2 regions of the Phreatobacter sp. AB_2022a genome follow, and region 1 is predicted to be linked to the other one. Evidence: predicted binding sites of a transcription regulator. Region 1 holds the regulator's gene; the other holds the start of a gene.
What was found. The regulator PhoB, encoded in region 1, activates phosphate uptake and scavenging genes when phosphate is short. The targets are predictions, from matches to a motif close to TGTCATNNANCTGTCAT.

Region 1 (7,316 bases):
GCGAGTGCCGCCGGCGGCGGAACTTGCCGATGTGACGGCGGAATGTCTTGTCGCATCCCTTACAAGCGCTTGAATGCTTGGCTTTTTCATCGTCATTGATGTGTCACGTCGCAAGCATAGAACCGTCGTCATACACGGGTAGGGAAAAGCCCCTTTTCCCGAGCCCGCCCAGGAGACCTGCATGACCGAGCATATCGTCAGCGCATTCGAGAACGAGCTGAAGGGCTTGGCGCAACGCGTCGCCGAAATGGGCGGGCTGACCGAGAAGCAGATCGTCGGCGCCATCGACGCCTTGATTCGCGGCGACGTGGCGCTGGCCTCGACGGTGCGCGCCGCCGATCCGGCGATCGATGCCATGCAGCGCGAGATCGAGGAGGCCGGCATCCTGGTGATCGCCAAGCGCCAGCCGATGGCCATCGACCTGCGCGAGATCGTCGCCGCGCTGCGCATCGCGGCCGATCTCGAGCGGATCGCCGATCTCGCCAAGAACATCGCCAAGCGGGTCATCGCGATCAACGGCTCGCTGCCGCTGCCGAAGGTCACCGGCGGTTTCGATGCCATGGCCCGCCTCGCGCTGGAGCGCATCAAGGAGGTGCTCGACGCCTTCGCCCAGCGCGACGTCGCGGCCGCGCTGGAGGTCTGGAAGTCGGACGGCGATATCGACGCGCTCTACAATTCGCTGTTCCGCGAGCTGCTGACCTACATGCTCGAGGATCCGCGCAATATCGGCGCCTGCACCCACCTCCTGTTCTGCGCCAAGAACCTCGAGCGGATCGGCGACCACGCAACCAACATCGCCGAGACGATCTACTACGTGGTCAACGGTACGACGCTCGCCGAGGAGCGGCCGAAGCTCGACACCACGTCGATCGTCTCGGCCGGCTCCTGACCAACAAGGGACTGAACTCATGACCGCACGCATCATGGTGGTCGAAGACGAAGAACCGATCACCGTCCTGCTCCGCTACAATCTCGAAGCCGAAGGCTATCGCGTCGAAACCGTGATGCGGGGCGACGAGGCGGAGGTGCGGCTGCGCGAGGCGGTCCCCGATCTGATGCTGCTCGACTGGATGCTGCCGGGCCTGTCCGGCATCGAGCTGTGCCGGCGCATCCGGCTGCGCGCCGAGACCGAGCGGCTGCCGGTGATCATGCTCACCGCCCGCGGCGAGGAGGGCGAGCGCGTGCGCGGCCTGGCTACCGGCGCCGACGACTATGTGGTCAAGCCGTTCTCGGTGCCTGAGCTGCTGGCGCGCATCCGCGCGCTGCTGCGCCGGGCCAAGCCGGAACATCTCTCCAGCCTGTTGAAGTCGGGCGATATCGAGCTCGACCGCGAGACCCGCCGGGTGCATCGGTCGGGTCGCGAGATCACGCTCGGGCCGACCGAGTTCCGCCTGCTCGAATTCCTCATGCAGTCGCCGGGCCGCGTCTATACCCGCGAGCAGCTGCTCGACGGTGTCTGGGGCCGCGACGTCTATATCGACGAGCGCACGGTGGACGTGCATATCGGCCGCCTGCGCAAGGCGGTGAAGCGCGGCCGCGAGGCCGATCCGATTCGCACCGTGCGCGGCTCGGGCTACGCCTTCAACGAGCGCTTCGCCGGGGCGGCGTAGGCCCGCGCCCGGGAGCGCGAGCCTCGAACCACGGCCGGCCTCGATGCCGTTGGCGTCGGTCCGGACGCGATCCGGCCTCAGCTCAGCCGTTCGATCGCCCGGCCCAGAACGCGCTTGTAGTCCACGAAATCGATGAAGATGCCGTGCGGACCGGCATCGGCCGGCCGCGGCCCGGCGCAATGCCGGCCGATTTCGCGGCGGAAGGCTGCCGCACGCACCGGCCGGTCGCGCCGCGCCGTCAGATAGCTCGCCACCGCCCGTGCCTGCAGGTCGCGCCCGGGCCAGCCGATGCCGCCGCCCTCGATCATGCCGACGACGAAGAGGTTGTTGTCCGCCGGCGGAAAGATGTTGAGATAGAGGTGCGGGGCGGGGGCCTGCCAGTTCAGCTCGCTCTTCAGCGCGGCCTCGTCCAGGAACGGGAAGGTGATCCGGTAGCCGGTCGCGAACAGCACGAGATCGACCTCGTCGGCGCGGCCGTCGGTGAAGATGACGCGATCGTCGTCGAGCCGGGCGAGCGGCGGCCTCAGGCCGATATCGCCCTGGCCGAGATGCTGCAGCACCAGCGTGTTGACGATTGGCGTGCGGTCATACAGCCGGTGCGCCGGGCGCGGCAGGCCGTAGCGTTCCGGCGGGCCCACGACGAAACCGAGCACGGCCTCGTGCACGATCGAGCGGAGGCGTCGGGGCAGAACGAAGCGGGCCTTGTGATTGGCCTCGTCGGCGGGCCTGCCGCGGAGGAATTTCGGGGTGAAATGATTGCCGCCGCGCACCGACCACAGGACCTTGGCTGCGCGGTGCACCGCATCGACGGCCAGATCGCAGCCGGTATTGCCCATGCCGACGATCAGCACGCGCCGGTCGGCGAAGATGTCGGGGCTCTTGTAGGTCTTGGCATGCATGAGGTCGCCGGTGAAGGTGCCGGGCACGGCCGGCAGTTCCGGGTCGCTCAGATGGCCGTTGGCGATCACGACGCCGGCATAGGTCTCGCTCGTCCCGTCGTCGAAGGTCGCCTGCCAGCGGCCGTCCTCCTGGGCGAGCCGGGTCACGGCACGGTTGAAGCGGATCGACGGGTAGAGGTCGAAATGGCCGGCGAAGGCCTTGAGGTAGTCGAAGACCTGGGTGTGGTGCGGATAGGCCGGCCAGTCGGCCGGCATCGGATAGTCGGCGAAGGCCGTGGTGGTCTTGGACGAAATGAGATGGGTGGTCTGATAGATGCTGCTCGACGGCGCGCCGTAGAGCCACTGGCCGCCGACATCGAGATTGCACTCGACCACCTGGAAGGGCAGTCCCGTCTCCTTGAACACCCGCGCGGTGGCAAGTCCCGACGGGCCGGCGCCGATGATGAGATAGGTCATGCCGCGGCCCTCGCCTGCCAGTAGCGATCGAAGGTCTCGGCCGCCGACAGGGTCGGCCGGTAGCCGAACCGGGTCTTCAGCCGATCATTGGCGAGCACCGGCCGGTACTGCAGGAAATTGACCTGCGCCGGGCCGAGCGTCGTCAGGCCGAGCCGGTTCGCGAGCCCGAGTGCCAGGCGCATCAGCCCGGGGGGAACGGCGAGGTAGGGCTTGCCGATCCGCCTGGCGATCTCGGCAAGCGTCAGCGTGCCGTCGCCGGCCAGATTGTAGATGCCGGGCGGGCTTTCCGCCGCGCAGGCGCGGCCGAGGGCCGCCACCACATCGGTCTCGCTGACGAGGCTGAAGGGCGTCGCGCTGCCGGCAAGGCCGATCACCACGGGCCGCTCGAAAATGGCGGTGATCTGGTTGGCGACGCCCGGGCCCAGCACGGTGCAGGGGCGGAACACGACCTGTTCGAGGTCCGGATGGGCCAGCCGCGCGGCGGCGAGCAGTTCCTCGACCTGCCGCTTGTGCCGGGAATAGGGGAAATCCTCGTTGCCGCGCAGCGGGCTGTCCTCGGTGAGCGGAACGGCATTGTCGGCATGATAGCCATAGGCAGCGCCGCTCGAGGTCACCACCAGGCGGCGCGCGCCGGCGGCGAGGCATGCCGCCACGACATGACCGGTGCCGACGACGTCGATCTCGCGGTCGCGCGCGGCATCGCCGCCGGCGGCGACCACCGATGCCAGATGCACCACGACGCGCGGGCGGGCCGCGGCGATCCGGTCGGCGAGCGCGGGATCGCGAATGTCGGCCTGCTCGTAGCGGATGCCGGGGACCGGGGCGGCGGGCGCCCGGATGTCGAGCCCGACGACCGGTTCGCCGCCGCCGGCAAGCTGCCGCACCAGGGCAGCGCCGATGAAGCCAGCTGCGCCCGTGACCAGGATGCCCGTGTTCATTCCGCCGCCGCCCTGCGGTCGCGGCGGGTCCAGAAGGCGGCGAGGGCCCAGCCGGAAACGATGTGCCAGACCCCCCAGCCGGCGGCGATCAGGGCGGCACCGCCCAGGGCGTCGAACTGGTTGAGAATCAGGGCAAGGCCCAAGCCGGAATTGTGCATGCTCACCTCGATGGCCATCGCGCGGGTATCGTAGTCGCTGAGGCGCCACAGGCGCGCCGACAGCCAGCCGATGCCGACCGCGATGGTGTTGTGCAGAATCACCAGGGGAATGATGTCGCTGATGAAGGTGAGGAAATAACGGCCGTTGGCGACGCTCGCCGCAACGATGAAACCGACGAGGAAGACGAAGGACGCGATCTGGAACGGCCGGCGCAGCCGTTCGGCCAGCCGGGGCCAGCGGTGCACGGTGATCATGCCGGCGATCAGCGGCACGCCGATGAGCAGGGCGGTCGTGCCCAGAAAGCCGGCGGGCTCGATGCTGACCTGGCGCAGCAGCGCGGCGGTCGAGGGGTTGAGGCTGGCCCAGATCAGGATGTTGAGCGGTGTCGTCACGACCGCCAGCATGTTGGAAATGCCGGTCATCGAGATCGACAGCGCGGTGTTGCCGCGGGCGAGATGCGTCATCAGGTTGGAGATGTTGCCGCCCGGGCAGGCCGCGACGATGATCATGCCGAGCGCGACGCTCGGCTGGGGCTTCAGGATCATCGTGATGGCATAGGTGACCGCCGGCAGGACCAGGGTCTGGGCGATAAGGCCGGTCATGGGCGCGAGCGGCCGCGAAAAGACGTCGACGAAATCCCTCAGCCTGAGCTCCAGCGCGACGCCGAACATGATCAGAGCCAGGATGCCGTTCAGAACCAGTTGGCCGGTCGGGTCGATGGCGATGAGAACGCTGTCGATACCGGAAGTGGCGAGGCCAGATCCCGCGCCGGCCGCGTGTGCGACGTCCATTCGCGCCCCCCGCAGGCGGCGGCTCCGACCCGCGCGGGCCCCCCGGCCCGCCATCAAACCCCTGCTCCAGCGAGCATCGCAAGTTCGTCAGCCGGCTTCAAGCCGGCTCCGCCCCGCCTGGCCGGCGGGGAGGGTCAGCCCTCCAGGCTTTCCTTCAGGAGTTCGAGCTCCAGCCAGCGCTCCTCGGCCGCGCTGAGCTCGGCCTCGGCCTTGGCGAGCGCGGCGGACGCCTTGTCGAAGGCCGCCCGGTCGCGGCTGTAGAGCCCGTGGTCGGCCAGGATCGCCTGCAGCTTGGCGATGTCGCGGCCAAGCGCTTCCATGCGTGCGGGCAGCGCGTCGAGATCATGCTTCTCGCGGAAGGACAGCTTGCGCTTCGGCGCCTCGCGCACCGCCTCGGCGCGCGGCGCCGCGCCGTCGGCCGCCCGTTTCGCGGGTTTGTCCAGGCCGCGCGCTGCAATGCCCGCGCCGCGCTGGGCGACCATGTCGGAATAGCCGCCGGCATATTCGACCCAGCGGCCGTCGCCCTCGCTGACCAGCACCGAGGTGCAGATCCGGTCGAGGAAGTCGCGGTCGTGCGAGACCAGGATCACCGTGCCCGGAAAGTCGGTGAGCATCTCCTGCAGGAGGTCGAGGGTTTCCAGGTCGAGGTCGTTGGTCGGTTCGTCCAGGACCAGCAGGTTGGCGGGGCTTGCCAGGGCGCGCGCCAGCAGGAGCCGGCCGCGCTCGCCGCCGGAGAGCACGCCCACCGGCGTCCCCTTCTGTTCGGGCGTGAACAGGAAGTCCTTCATGTAGCCGATGACGTGACGGTTCTCGCCATTGACGGTGACATAGTCGCCGCGGCCGAGCGTCAGGGCGTCCATCAGCGGCGTCGTCGGGTCGAGGGCCTCACGCTTCTGGTCGAGCGTGACCATCGCAAGGTTGGTGCCGAGCTTGATGCTGCCGGCATCCGGCTCGAGCGTGCCGGTGAGGAGACCGACCAGTGTCGTCTTGCCCGCGCCGTTCGGGCCGACAATGCCCAGCCGGTCGCCGCGCAGGATGCGGATGGTGAGGTCGTCGACGATGCGGCGTGGGCCGTAGGCCTTGGCAATGCCATGGGCCTCGACCACGCGCTTGCCCGACAGCTCGGCCTCCGAAATGGTCATGGAGACGTTGCCGACGGCCTTGCGGTGCTCGCGAAAGTCCTTGCGCAGGCTCTGCAGCTGGCCGAGCCGGCGGACATTGCGCTTGCGCCGGGCCGAGACGCCGTAGCGCAGCCAGTGCTCCTCGCGGGCGATCTGCCGGTCCAGCTTGTGCTGGTCCTTTTCCTCCTGCTCCAGCACCTCGTCGCGCCAGGCCTCGAAATGGGCAAAACCCTTGTCGAGCCGGCGGGTCACGCCGCGGTCGAGCCAGACGGTGGCGCGCGACAGGTTTTCCAGGAAGCGGCGGTCATGGCTGATCATCACCACCGCCGAGCTGGTCGCGCCGATCGCCCGTTCCAGCCATTCGATGGCCGGCAGGTCCAGATGGTTGGTCGGCTCGTCCAGGATCAGGATGTCGGGCGAGGGGGCCAGCGCGCGCGCGAGCGCAGCCCGCTTGGCTTCGCCGCCCGACAGGGCTGTCGTCGCCTCCTCGCCGGTCAGGCCGAGCTCGTTCAGGAGGTAGCGCGCCCGATAGGGGTCGTCGCCCGGGCCAAGGCCCGCCTCGACATAGGCCAGCGTCGTGGCGGCGCCCGAGAGGTCGGGTTCCTGCGGCAGGTAGCGGATCGTCGCGCTCGGCTGGGCGAAACGGCTGCCGCCGTCGGCCTCGACAAGGCCGGCGGCGATCTTCAGGAGCGTCGACTTGCCGGAACCGTTGCGGCCGACCAGCGCCAGCCGGTCGCCGGCCTCGACGGACAGGGCTGCGCTGACCAGAAGCGGCGTGCCGCCGAAGGTCAGGCGGATGTCCTGCAATTGCAAAAGGGGAGGAGCCATGGGCCCGCCTTTAGCATTGTCGGGCGATGAGCGCATCCGCCTCCTTGCCGTTCCCGTCGCCGGAGGCCGTTCAGGCTGCGGCCACCTCGTTCAGGAAGCCGTCGACCGAGCGCGACAGGCGCTCGCCGGCGCGGCTCAGCGCGTCGGAGGCGGTCAGCACATGGGTCGACTGGGCGGAGGTTTCGGCGATCACGCCCTTCACATCGGCGACGTTGCGCGACAAGGCCTGGGTGCCGGTGGCCGCGCGCTGGATGGTGCGGGCGATCTCGGCGGTCGCAGCGTCCTGTTCGGTGATGGCGGTGGCAACGGTCGCCGTCACCGCGGTGATCTCGCCCATCGTACCGGTGATCGCCTTGATCGCGGCCACCGCGCCGACCGTCGAGGCCTGGATGCCGGCGATCTGCGCGGCGATGTCGTCGGTGGCGCGGGCGGTCTGGCTGGCAAGGCTCTTCACCTCCGCCGCGACCACGGCAAAGCCCTTGCCGGCCGAGCCTGCACGCGCCGCCTCGATCGT
Region 2 (7,316 bases), on a different contig from region 1:
TGTCGCGCCGGCTTGCCGGGCGGCCTTGAGCAGGTCCATCGCGCGCCGCACCGGGACGCTCGCGAGGCGTGTCTCGAGCGCGTCTTCGGTGGTCGCGCCGAGGCCCGGGACGATCACGATGTCGTCCGTGTCGAAGCTCTCGCGTACCGGCCGGCCGGTTTTCGCGACGGTGATCGCGAAGGGTTCGGGCCGCCCGCCGCCGCGGCTGAGGATATTGGCGGTGCGTAGTGCGTCGAGCGTGATGGCAAAGCTCGAATCCATCCGACCGGGCAGGTCGAGCACGATCACTCGGGCCATGGCGAAATATCCCCCAACAATGTCGATTTCGACACTAGCGGGCGACCGCCGGCGCGGCAATGCTGGGGGCGAATGTGACCTCGTCAGGGGAAGGACAGATGGCTATGACGGCGCGCGACCTCAGGACCGACGATCCGCTCGACGACTTCATCGCGCGCGAGATCACGCTTCTCGACGTGACCAAGCGTGTCCATGTGGCGGGCCGGGGGCCCGCGGTGATCGTCATGACCGAGATGCCCGGCATCAGCCCGGAAGTCGCGCGCTTCAGCCGCTGGCTCCGCGATGCCGGCTTCACCGTCTACATGCCTTCGCTGTTCGGCCGCGACGGGGCGGTGCCGGGTGCCGAGGAGGGCGGCCGGGTGTTCCAGCGGGCCTGCGTCAGCGCGGAGTTCCGCGCCTTCGCCGGTGGCCAGTCGAGCCCCGTCACGGTCTGGCTCAGGGCGCTCGCCCGCCATGCGCATGGTGAGTGCGGCGGGCCGGGCGTCGGGGCCATCGGCATGTGCTTCACCGGCAATTTCGCGCTGACCATGATGCTGGAGCCGGCCATGCTCGCGCCGGTCCTGGCTCAGCCCTCATTGCCGCTCAACGAGCCGGCGGGCCTCGAAATCGCACCGGACGAGATCGCCGCCGTCCGCGAGCGGCTGGAGCGGGAGGACCTCACCGTTCTCGCCTATCGTTTCGCCGGGGACAAGTTCTGCCGCGCCGAGCGGTTCCGCGCCTACGCCGAGGCGCTCGGTCCCCGCTTCGAGGGCAGGGTCCTGCCCGACAGTGCGGCCAATACCGATGTCGCGCCCTTCTTCGCCCAGCATGTGGTCTGTCCGCACAGCGTGGTCACCGCGCATCTGATCGACGAGCAGGGCCAGCCGACGCTGGCCGCCCGCGACGAGATCATCGCCTTCTTTTCGGCGCGCCTCGGTCTCGCCCGGGCGGCAAGCTAGCTGTTGATCGCGACGGCCGCCGCCTTGGCGGCAGCCTTGCGCGCCTTTTCCGCGCGGGCGGCCGCGAAGCTGCGGATGATCGCGGCGAGCTCCGGCTCCTGAACGGCCTCCGCGGCCGCTTCCGGTGTGAACCACTGGAGCTCGCGCTGATCCTGCTCGCGCCATGTCTCCAGCTGATCGCGCACCTGCAGCGCGAAGACCTTGACCATGCAGGGGACGGTCCGCCCGCTTTTCAGCAGCTTCATGTAGGAATAGCTGCCGAGCGCCTTGTTGCCGGTCTTGCCGGTGACGCCGGCCTCTTCCAGCGCTTCGCGCGCGGCGCTCTGGCGGGGTTTCAGGCCCTTCATCGGCCAGCCCTTGGGAATCACCCAGCGCCGCGTCTCGCGCGACGTCAGGAGCAGGATCTCGAGCTGCGGATCCATGCGGAAGGGCAGGGCGCCGTACTGCCGCCGGACCCGCGCCTTGTTCTGTTCATCGTCCGGCCGAGGCGGTGCTGCCTCGGTCATGATCCCGATCCCGTCACGTTCCCCATCTCATCACGAGCCAAGTCCGGTCAGCCAATAGACCCCGGCGGCGATCAGCGCCGACATCGGCATGGTCACGATCCAGGCTACCACGATCTGGCGCGCGACACCCCATCGGACCGCCGAGACCCGCCGGGCGGCACCGACGCCGACGATCGCGCCGGTGATCGTATGCGTCGTCGAAACCGGGATGCCGAGATAGGTCGCCAAGAACAGCGTGATGGCGCCGCCGGTTTCGGCGCAGAAGCCCTGCTGCGGCGTCAGGCGGGTGATCTTCGAGCCCATCGTATGCACGATGCGCCAGCCGCCGAACAGCGTGCCGAGGCCCATCGCCGCCTGGCAGCTGATGACCACCCAGAACGGCACTTCGAACCTGTCCCCCATCAGGCCATGCGAGAACAGCAGCACGGCGATGATCCCCATGGTCTTCTGCGCATCGTTGCCGCCATGGCCGAGCGAATAGAGCGAGGCGGAGACGAATTGCAGGTTGCGGAACGTGCCGTCGACCCGCTGCGGCGTCACCCGCACGAAGGCCCAGGAGACGATCAGCACCAGCAGGAGGGCGAGCAGGAAGCCGATCGCCGGCGACATGAAGATGGCGGCTCCGGTCTTGATCAGGCCGGACCAGACCACCGCGCCGAAGCCGGCCTTCGCGACGCCGGCACCGACCAGGCCGCCGATCAGGGCATGGGAGGACGAGGACGGAATACCGGCGATCCAGGTGATCACGTTCCAGCTGATCGCGCCCATCAGCGCGCCGAAGATGACGCGATCGTCGACGATCGCGGTCGAGACGATGCCGGCCCCGACCGTCTGCGCGACATGCAGGCCGAAGAACAGGAAGGCGATGAAATTGAAGAACGCCGCCCAGGCGACGGCGTAGCGCGGCGCCAGGACACGGGTCGAGACGATGGTGGCGATCGAGTTGGCCGCATCGTGCAGGCCGTTGAGGAAATCGAAGAGCAGGGCGACCGCGATCAGGACGATGAGCACCGGCGCGACGGCTGAAAGGTCCACGGGCGGGCCTCGTCTGGCTCAGAGATGTTCGAGGACGATGCCGGAGATCGTCTTGGCGACGTCTTCGAAGCGGTCGACCACCTTTTCCAGATGCTCGTAGATCTCGGCTCCGGCGATATAGCCCATGGGGTCGCTCACCCGGTGCTTGGCGAACAGCGCCTTCAGCCCCTGGTCGTGGATCTCGTCGGACCGCTCCTCGATCGCGCAGATCGCCTCGACCAGGGCCGAGGTCGCCGCGGAGTTCTGGTTCATCGCCCGCAGCAGCGGTACAAGCTCCCTGACCTTGCGGGCGGCTTCGACGGCGGTCATGCCGAGCGCGTGCATCTGCGGCTCGAAGCCGGCCACCTCGAACAGGGTGATGGCCTTCACCGTCTTGCGCATCTGGTCGATGGCGTCGTCCATCGACGAGATCAGCGATTTGATGTCGCCGCGGTCGAAGGGGGTGATGAAGGTGCGCCGGACGGCCTGCATGACGTCGCGGGCAATGTCGTCGGCGCGCTGCTCCTCGGCCATGATCCGGGCGATCTCGGCCTTGGCGTCGCCCTGGCCGCCGAGCAGGCGTTCCAGCGCCTCGGCTCCGGCCACCAGCGTCTCCGCATGGTCCTCGAACAGGTCGTAGAACTTCTCTTCCTTGGGCAGCAAGGCCTGAAACCAGCCGAGCATGGAACGCCTCGCCTTCCCTGTGACGCACTGTCACAATTGGCGATAGGCTCATGAAATCACTCTGTAAAGAGGCTCAGTCGATGTGACGGCCCTGTCATTGGCGAGGGGCTCGGTCTGCGCGACGTCGGTTCCTCATATTCAACCACGCGGACCGACGGGGCGCGAGGGTCGTGCTGGCGGCAGAAGCACCCGAAACGGGCGTACTATCGCGCTGCTAGATGCTCGATTTCATGGGGAGGGCGGCAAGCCAAATGCCGCAGGAGCCCGGCGATGCCGCTGCTTTCGCCTGCGCCCGCGTGATCTGGCTCTAGCGCAACCTAATTCGACATGTCCTCATGTCTCGAGGATCACCATCCGCGACAAGTGCTCCATTCGTCACGAGCGCGACGAGCCGGGCGCGCAGCATTAATTCTCCAACCTGCAAGTATGGCTCCAGGCTCGCGGCGAGCCCGTGTCCAACGATGGAAGACATGCTCTTCCAGTCCGGTCGTGCCAATTCCAGCAGGATTCGGTCGAAATGATCGAGCGGGGCGGAGGCCAGACCTGTTGGCGTCACGACTCGGAAGGGAGCATTTTCCGCCTCAAGTCGCGCCCACACTTCTCGGTGCAGGACATCTTCTTGCATCGAGACCGGTTGCTCGCTGTCAAGCAACGTCGCCCAGCCATCATCCGGTGCAATGGATGTGGCAATCAGCGGCCGGGATTGCACCACAGACCCGTCCGGTCTGCGCAACGGAACCCTGTGTCCCGCTACATCGATGACGTGATAGGGGCGATCACGCATCTGGCTGGACCAGGCGAGCCGAAATGCAAGCTCCTGTGCCGACCACCGGCTGAACCAAACGATCAACCTATCGGCGCTTGCGGTCGCGTCGTCCCAGAACGAACGGAATTGGCTTTCAGCCTCGGGCCAATCGGTAAATTGCCGCCACCAGGCGGCCCGCACGTCAGGGCTTCCTGCCGCGATCGGACCACAGCTCAGGTCGTCTCGATAGGCCAGCACGTCGTCATCGCGCCGTGCAACGCGAAGGACCCTGCGCAACGTGCCGGCGGCAGAGCAGTTCGGCGCTATATGAAGCGTTTTCATGGTCCAATTTCAGCTTGATCAATCCGGCGAATTCCTGACGCGGACATCCGCTGGGAAGGAGATCTGCGCGCAATCCCTGAAGAATGCGCACCATCGCCAATCAGGATCGATCGACCATTCCGAGCGCGCCTTCGTGGGCGAGCAGCCAGCGCTTGCGTTCGATGCCGCCGCCATATCCGGTCAGCGATCCATCCGCGCCGACCAGCCGATGGCACGGCACGACGACCGAAATCGGATTGGAGCCGTTGGCATGACCGACGGCACGCGGGGCGCCGGGACGGCCGAGGGCTGCGGCCAGGGCCCCGTAGCTCATGGTGGTGCCCGCCGGGATCCGCCTCAGCGCCGCCCAGACTTCGGCCTGGAAGGGCGTCGTCTTCACCGTGATCTCGATGCCGTCGATGGCCATGAGGTCGCCTTCGAAATAGGCAGCGAGGGCACGTGCCGGCGCGGTCCGGCCGGGTCTTGGAACGAGTTCCACCCGACGGGCGCCGTAATAGCGATGGACGAGCTCGATCAGGCGGTGCTCGTGATCCTGCCAGTCTGCGGCGGCGAGCCGGCCAGCCGAATCGGCGACGATGAGCATCCGGCCGGTGGGCGTCTCGAGCTCTTCGACATGAAATGTCTGCATGGTCTGGTCCGGGGGATGTTTTCCGCACTCTGGCATGGCCGTCGGCGCTTGTCCGGCGGTTTCCGCCACGACGATGGCGTCGGCGCCGAGCCGTAGCCCGGTCGCCTGCCGCCGCGCCGCCCGAAAACGCCGGTCCGCATGGCGCCGGCGCCGCCATGATTCACGTTCCCGCGAGCAGCCGGAGCGGTCACATTTTCGTCTCGCCCTGCCTGTACATCCGGCGCCGAATTGACTGGTGATCCCGCCGACAATTCCATTCATTTGTAGAACTGTTTTAATGTCGCGATACGGAGACCGGTAATGGTTGATGTAGAAGAGGCCTATGGCGCTTTCCATGAGGCGGCAAAACATTTGAAGAAGAGTACTGTTGTTGTTGATTTGACCGGCTGGGCCCGGCTTGACCTTCTGACGCTGGTGAATCTCTGTCGGCAGGAGGTCGACGAAGTCGGCGGCTCGCTGTCGCTCAGCATGGGCGACCGGGCGGTGCAGCAGTTTCTGCTGCCGGAGGAGGCCGGCCATATCTCCACTCTGCTTGACGGCGTTCCCTGTACCGTCAGCGGCGGCCCGCCCGAGCTTGTCCTGGCCTATCAGCCATAGGCGCGGGCGAGGACGCCTGCGCGCGCTTTTTACTGTTGGCGCGGGAACCTCGTCGCGGTTTGCGCGTTGGTTCGAGGCCATTCACTCCCATGCCGACCTCATCTTCGTTTGTCTGAAAATCGCCATCCCTGTCTGTTCTAGAGAGCGCCGAGCCATCCCCCGGTCCGGCGCCTTTTGTATTGCGCCGGCGTTCGCCGTGCCCGCATCCCGCCCCGTGCGGGCGGCCGAGCCGGGGATCGATCCGCCCGTGCCGAACCAGGTTTGAATAATGTTCGATAGCCCCGAAGCCAGGACCTTCGAGAATGCCCCGGTCGCGACCGTGACCGGGGACCTTGCCGGACCATCCCCTGACGACCTTGCCCGGATGATCGCGGCGGCGCCGACCGATTTCGCGCTCTATTTCGACGTGGACGGCACGCTTGTCGACATTGCCGAAACGCCTGAGCAGGCCGCGGCACCAGCCGAGCTGGCCGGTGATCTCGTCATGCTGCAGCAGCGCCTCGGCGGTGCGGTCGCCGTCGTCACCGGCCGGCGCCTTGCCGACGTGGAGATGCTGCTCGCTCCCGCACGCCTCGCCGGATCCGGCATGCACGGCCTCGAATTCCAGTTCCCCGCCGTGCAGCAGGCCGATTTCGACGACAGGGAGGGCGCCTCGCTCGGCGCCAGCAGGCATGTCGAGCCGGACAGGCGGCTGCCGACGACGCTGGTCGACGGCGTGGCGCGCCTGGCCGCCAGCATTCCCGGGCTGAGACTGGAGCAGAAGGGGCCGATCCTGACCATTCACTATCGCCAGGTACCGACTGCGGGCAACCGGATCGCGGCGGCCCTTGCGGTGCTGCTCGCCGATCACGGCGAAGGCTATCATCTCAAGCCCGGCCGGGCCGTCGTCGAGCTCATTCCGAACGGCACCTCCAAGGGCACCGCCATGGCGCGGCTCCTGGCAATGCCGCCCTTTGCCGGTCGCCGGCCGATCATGCTCGGCGACGACCGCGCGGACGAGGACGCCTTTGTCGTCGCGCGCGCCGCAGGCGGCTTCGGCCTGCGCGTCGCCGGCGAACATTTCAACCGGGGCGACGAACCGTTCCGCGGCGCGGCCCATGTCCGCGCCTGGATCGCCATGCTCAACGGGAGGCTTGCCTGATGAGCGACGCCATCGGTTCGAAGGCCCGCGCGGCGCAGTCGCCGCAGGCGGACGCCGAGGCCAGGCCGGCATCCAAGCGCCGGACGATCGCCCCGCCGCAGCTCGCGGTGGTCGGCAACAGCGCCGTCGCCGCCCTGATCGACGACAAGGCGCGCATCCTGTGGGCCTGCTGGCCGCGGATCGACGGCGATCCGCTGTTCAGCGCGCTGCTCGGCGGTCCCGATGCCGAGCGCGGCCTGATGGCCATCGAGCTCGAAGGCATGGTGGCGAGCCAGCAGTCCTACGAGCGCAATACGGCGGTGCTGGTCACGCTGCTCACCGCCGCCGACGGTTCGGCGGTGCGCATCACCGACTTCACGCCGCGGTTCAAGCAATATGACCGGGTGTTCCGGCCGCCCATGCTCATGCGCAGGATCGAACCGGT

Region 2: a site for PhoB is predicted at 3,521-3,537, ahead of OZ671_RS00580 (DUF47 domain-containing protein). Genes of this name have one in related genera too.

What each region holds. Positions count from the first base shown of each region.
Region 1 covers NZ_JAPSET010000015.1:139-7,454, forward strand. The annotation lists gene phoU (phosphate signaling complex protein PhoU) at 182-889, shown strand; gene phoB (phosphate regulon transcriptional regulator PhoB) at 909-1,610, shown strand; gene OZ671_RS12710 (flavin-containing monooxygenase) at 1,688-2,965, opposite strand; gene OZ671_RS12715 (SDR family oxidoreductase) at 2,962-3,903, opposite strand; gene OZ671_RS12720 (bile acid:sodium symporter family protein) at 3,900-4,853, opposite strand; gene OZ671_RS12725 (ABC-F family ATP-binding cassette domain-containing protein) at 4,988-6,802, opposite strand; gene OZ671_RS12730 (methyl-accepting chemotaxis protein) at 6,873-7,316, opposite strand, start outside.
Region 2 covers NZ_JAPSET010000001.1:118,951-126,266, forward strand. The annotation lists gene OZ671_RS00560 (GlxA family transcriptional regulator) at 1-297, opposite strand, end outside; gene OZ671_RS00565 (dienelactone hydrolase family protein) at 396-1,235, shown strand; gene OZ671_RS00570 (NUDIX hydrolase) at 1,232-1,741, opposite strand; gene OZ671_RS00575 (inorganic phosphate transporter) at 1,772-2,776, opposite strand; gene OZ671_RS00580 (DUF47 domain-containing protein) at 2,795-3,439, opposite strand; gene OZ671_RS00585 (DUF3658 domain-containing protein) at 3,747-4,526, opposite strand; gene OZ671_RS00590 (methylated-DNA--[protein]-cysteine S-methyltransferase) at 4,627-5,154, opposite strand; gene OZ671_RS00595 (hypothetical protein) at 5,455-5,751, shown strand; gene otsB (trehalose-phosphatase) at 6,020-6,892, shown strand; gene OZ671_RS00605 (glycoside hydrolase family 15 protein) at 6,892-7,316, shown strand, end outside.